DNA from 2 places in the Stackebrandtia sp. genome. Region 1 is predicted to be linked to the other one. Evidence: riboswitches for the same ligand, from Rfam matches in the RefSeq annotation. Region 1 holds a riboswitch; the other holds the start of a gene.

Region 1 (2,393 bases):
GCCAGCAGCTTCTTCAGGGTCGCGACCACCACTCCGCCCGCCGTCTCGGCGAAGACACCCGTGGTGCGGGCCAGCAGCCGAATTCCATCGCGGATCTCGTCGTCGTCCACGTCGGCCATCCAGCCGCCGCTGCGCCGCACCGCCTCGATGGCGTAGGGGCCTGCGGCGGGGTCGCCGATGTTGAGCGACTTGGCGATGCCCGTGGGCTTCACGGGGACGATGTCGTCGGTGTCGTTCTCCAGCGCCGTCACGATCGGGTTGCAGCCGCGCGACTGGGCCCCGAACACTCGCTGCTCGGCGGAGTCCACGAGCCCGATCTCCGCCATCTCGGTGAATGCCTTGTCCACCTTGGTGAGCAGCTCGCCCGAGGCCATCGGGATCACCACCTGGGCGGGCACCCGCCAGCCCAGCTGCTCGGCGACCTCGTAGCCCAGTGTCTTGGAGCCCTCGGCGTAGTACGGGCGCACGTTGACGTTGACGAAGGCGGTGTCCTCGAACTCGTCGGTCTCGGTGAGCTCGCCGCACAGGCGGTTGACGTCGTCGTAGTTGCCCTCGATCGCCACCAGCTGTCCACCGTAGACCGCCGTGGTGATGATCTTGCCGGGCTCCAGGTCGTAAGGGATGAAGACAATGGACGGTTTGCCCGCGCGCGCCGCGTGGGCGGCCACCGAGTTGGCGAGGTTGCCCGTGGAGGCGCAGGCGAAGCGCTCGAAGCCGAGCTGGGAGGCCGCCGTGAGGGCCGCCGAGACCACGCGGTCCTTGAAGGAGTGGGTGGGGTTGGCGCTGTCGTCCTTGACCCACAGGGTTTTCATGCCGAGCTCGCGGGCCAGGTTGTCGGCCCTGATCAGCGGGGTCATGCCGGGGTTGAGGGTGACGCGGGTGGACGGGTCGACGCCCGCGGGCAGCAGGGCGGCGTAGCGCCACAGGTTGTTCGGGCCCGCCTCGATCCGCTCGCGGGTGACGCGGGCCAGGGCGGCGGCGTCGTAGTCGACCTCGAGCGGGCCGAAACACTGCCAACAGGCGTGCTGGGCGGCCAGCGGGTAGGTGGCCTGGCAGTTGCGGCACACCAGGCCGGTGGCGGGGCTGTCGGTGAATGGTGTGGTGGCGACGGACGCGCTCACGCTGATCTCCTTCGTACGCGGGGGCCGTGTACTCCCCGCGAAGGAAGCCGCAGCCTCATCTTCCCGACGCGTTCAGCATCGGCCGGATTTGGCACCTGCCCGCACGGGGTGGTTGCCGCGGTGTCGACGGGCCGTTCCCTCGACCGCTCTGGATGAAGTACGGCGGATTCTACGCCACGCCCGCGGGGACCGCCACCATGACGGCCGTCACCTGCGCGAACGGCTCAGCGCCAGACGAGGGCGGCGGATTCGTCGGCGTTCATGTAGTGCAGATACCGCTTGGCGACGGCGGCGTCGACGGACTTGGCGGCCGTGCACACCGTGATCACCGCGACCTGCCTGTCGACGCCGATCACCCAGTCCTCGTACGCCGGGTGAGGCAGGCGCCCGAGCTTCTTGATGGTGAGGTCGCGGCGGGAGATGTCGTCCGTCAGTCGCTTGGCGGCCTTCTTGCTGGACATCACCACGAAGAGGTTGGTGAGCTTGAGATCCCCGCCCTCGGCGGCGTAGCTGACCTCGGCGCCGTAACGGCACCCCAGTTTGGGCAGCTTCGAGGAGTGGGCGAAGCCGCAGCGCTCGAAGTCCCAGCCCTTGAGGTGCTTGGCATCCAGCTTGACGTCGCCCAGCTTGAAATGCCAGTCGTGGTCGTAGTCGGAGGCGCTGATCCTGCCCGGGGTCCCGCCTCCACTGTGGGAGGCCGAGTCGGCCGCCATCACCACGATCCCCGCGACCAGGGCCACGACGATGATCAGACCGACCCCCACCACGAGGCCCAGCGTCGTCGACAGCCCCGACCGGCGCGGCCTCGGAAGCGGCGTGGCGGTGACGCCCGCGCGCGGGATCGGGGGGAAGGGCGGGGGCGCGGCCGGGGTCGGGCGATCCCCGGGGAGGTCGGGCCCGGGCTCCGACGGTTCATCCGATGTGGACTTCGTTGGAGGCGGCGGCGGGACCGGACCCGGCGCCGCGGTCGGGTCGGGGAAGGTCTGGTCGGCGGGCGGGAATGTCACGGTCTACCAGGGAAGTTCCGAGGCGTGGTCGGTGTGGAACGCGTCCAGGACCTCGGTGGAGGTGTCCACCACCTGCTTGTCGTCGGTGTCGATGGCGCCGATCGTGGCGACCAGGTAGCGGCCGTTGGGCTCCACGTAGCCGTAGACCTCGCGGGACTCGTCGTAGATGCCGCTTTCGGAGTGGAACTTGAAACTCGTGAAGTCCAAATCGGACGCATCGAGGGCGGAGCCGCTGTCGCCGAACACCAGGATCAGCTGCGCGATG
Region 2 (2,393 bases), on a different contig from region 1:
CGCGCCACCAGCGCCTCCCACACCTCGCCGTTCAGCGCCTCGCACACGGCGCCCAGCGCCACGGCCCCCAGCACGTTGGGGCTGCCGGCCTCGTGCCGCGCCGGGCCCCGCTTCCACGCGATGTCGCAGGTCGCGTCGCCCACCTCGGCGGTGGCGCCGCCGCCGGACAGGTGCGGTGCGGCGGCGTCCAGCCAGTCGCCGCGCCCGGCCAGCACACCGGCGCCGAACGGCGCGTACAGCTTGTGGCCCGAGAACGCCACGTAGTCCACGCCGAGGGCGGCGATGTCGACGGGGCGGTGGGGCGCCAGCTGCGCGGCGTCCAACAGCACCCGGGCGCCGAACCTGCGGGCGGCCACGCAGATCTCGGCCACCGGGAACAGCTCACCGGTCACATTGGACGCGCCGGTGATGGCGACCAGCACTGGCTTGTCTCTCCCCAGCACCTCCAGCGCCGCCACGATGGAACGCACCGCGGTGGCGGGGGAGTCGGGGATCGGCAGCCGGATCGGCTCCCGCCAGGGAAGCAGGTTCGCGTGGTGCTCGGAGTCGAACACCACCACCCGGGTGCCCTCCGGAAGCGCGCCCGCCAGCAGGTTCATCGACTCGGTGGTGTGCCGGGTGAACACGACGTGGTCGTCGGGGCGGCAGCCCAGGAAGCGCGCCACCTGGGCGCGGGCCCGCTCGTAGGAGCGGGTACATTCCCGTGACAGCCAGCCCGCTCCACGGTGGACGGCGGTGTAGCGGGGCAGCAGTTCGGCCACGGCATCGGCGGCGGCCCGCACGGCCGGGGCGCTGGCGGCGTAGTCGAAGTTGGCGTAACGCACCCGGCGCCCGTCCACGAGCGGCACATCGGGGGCCTCGATCACCTCGAGGCGGCGGTCGCGGCGGGGACGCCGCAGCGGCGCCAGCGCGGCCTCGCGGCGCACGACTGGCAGGGTGGGATTCGGGCGATTGATCAGGGTCGACGTGGACACCTGGCCTCCAGCGAGTCTCGGGGACCCGCGAGGGGTCCGCGCTTGTCCGGCACGCGGATTGGCGCACGGACCCGGTCCTCACCCGGGGCACCCCCACGCGGAGTTGGGTTGCCGGACAGCCAGCCGGGGCTTCGCACTGTCGCTCGTGACCTGGGGCCGAGAATAACCGGCCCGGCCGGGCGCGTCCACCCGATACCGGTGAATGAGATGTCGGCCCCGATCGGTCGAGCGCGGCGACGGGCGCGTCGATACGCTGTGGCCATGACGAGCGTGCAGCCCGGCAGCCCGGCCTCGCCACCTCAACCCGAGGCGAGCCGTCCACAGGTGAGCCCGCAGGACGGGTTCTCCTGGCGGCGATTCCTGGTGATGGGGGGCATCATCGTGCTGCTGGCGGCCGGTGCCGTGGTGATGTGGTGGGCGACCGGGTATCGCCTGGGCCCGCGCGCCACCATCATCGGGGTGTCGGCGGCGATCCTGCCGGTGCCGTTTCTGGTCGCGGCCTTCCTGTGGCTGGGGCGCTACAACCCCAAGCCCGCCAAGTACCTGGTGTTCTGCTTCGGCTGGGGGGCCTGCGTCGCGACGTCCGTCGCGCTGGGCGTCAACACCCTGGGCGGGTATCTGTACAGCAAGGTCGACTGGCCGTGGGCGCCGCCGCAGGGCCAGACCTGGGCGGACCTGTTCACCGCCACCACCGTGGCCCCGGTGATCGAGGAGAGCATGAAGGCCCTGGGGCCGCTGCTGATCTTCTGGTTCCGGCGCCGCCACTTCACCGGCATGGTCGACGCCCTGCTCTACTGTGGCCTGTCGGCGGTGGGCTTCGCCATGGTGGAGAACATCCTCTACCTGGGGCGCGGCTACGCCGAGGGCTCGCATTCCGGCGGCGTGGCCGGCGGCGCGATGCTCGTGACGATCACCTTCGTCGGACGCATCCTGTTCAGCGCCTTCGCCCACCCGCTGTTCACCTCGATGACCGCCATCGGCCTGGGCTTCTCCCGGCGCCGCGCCCGGCGCCGGGCGGCCCGCTGGCTGCTGCCGATCGCGATGCTGCTGGTGGCCATGCTGCTGCACGCCAGCTGGAACCTGCTGGCGTCCATGGGGGCGGCCGTCTACTTCTCCGGCTACCTGTCGGTGATGATGCCGATCTTCTTCTCCGCGGTGGGCGGTGCTCTGTGGGTGCGGGCCTCCGAGGCGCGGCTCGCCGTGGCGGTGCTGGCCGACTACGTGGACGCCGGCTGGTTCTCGCCTCCCGAGATCGCCGCCCTGGCCACCTATCGCCGCCGCACCTCGGCGCGCCGCTGGGCCCGGCGGGTCGCCGGCGACGCCGGCATCAAGGCGATGCGCGACTACCAGCACCTGGCCACGCAGTTGGCCCTGCTGCGCGACGCCAACCGCCGCGGCGTGTCCCACCCGGACGACGGC

The links. A riboswitch is a leader RNA that binds a small molecule or an ion and turns the genes downstream of it on or off. The one in region 1 is predicted to bind S-adenosylmethionine.
Region 2: linked by a shared signal. The riboswitch ahead of VE172_RS18390 (aminotransferase class V-fold PLP-dependent enzyme) and the one ahead of thrC (threonine synthase) in region 1 are both predicted to bind S-adenosylmethionine.

Annotation. Positions count from the first base shown of each region.
Region 1 is NZ_DASQPW010000161.1:8,087-10,479, forward strand. Features, by position in the region: gene thrC (threonine synthase) at 1-1,127, opposite strand, end outside; SAM riboswitch class I at 1,174-1,280, opposite strand; gene VE172_RS12035 (hypothetical protein) at 1,346-2,128, opposite strand; partial or broken gene VE172_RS12040 (hypothetical protein) at 2,132-2,393, opposite strand, start outside.
Region 2 is NZ_DASQPW010000237.1:13,062-15,454, forward strand. Features, by position in the region: gene VE172_RS18390 (aminotransferase class V-fold PLP-dependent enzyme) at 1-974, opposite strand, end outside; SAM riboswitch class IV at 1,008-1,125, opposite strand; gene VE172_RS18395 (PrsW family intramembrane metalloprotease) at 1,236-2,393, shown strand, end outside.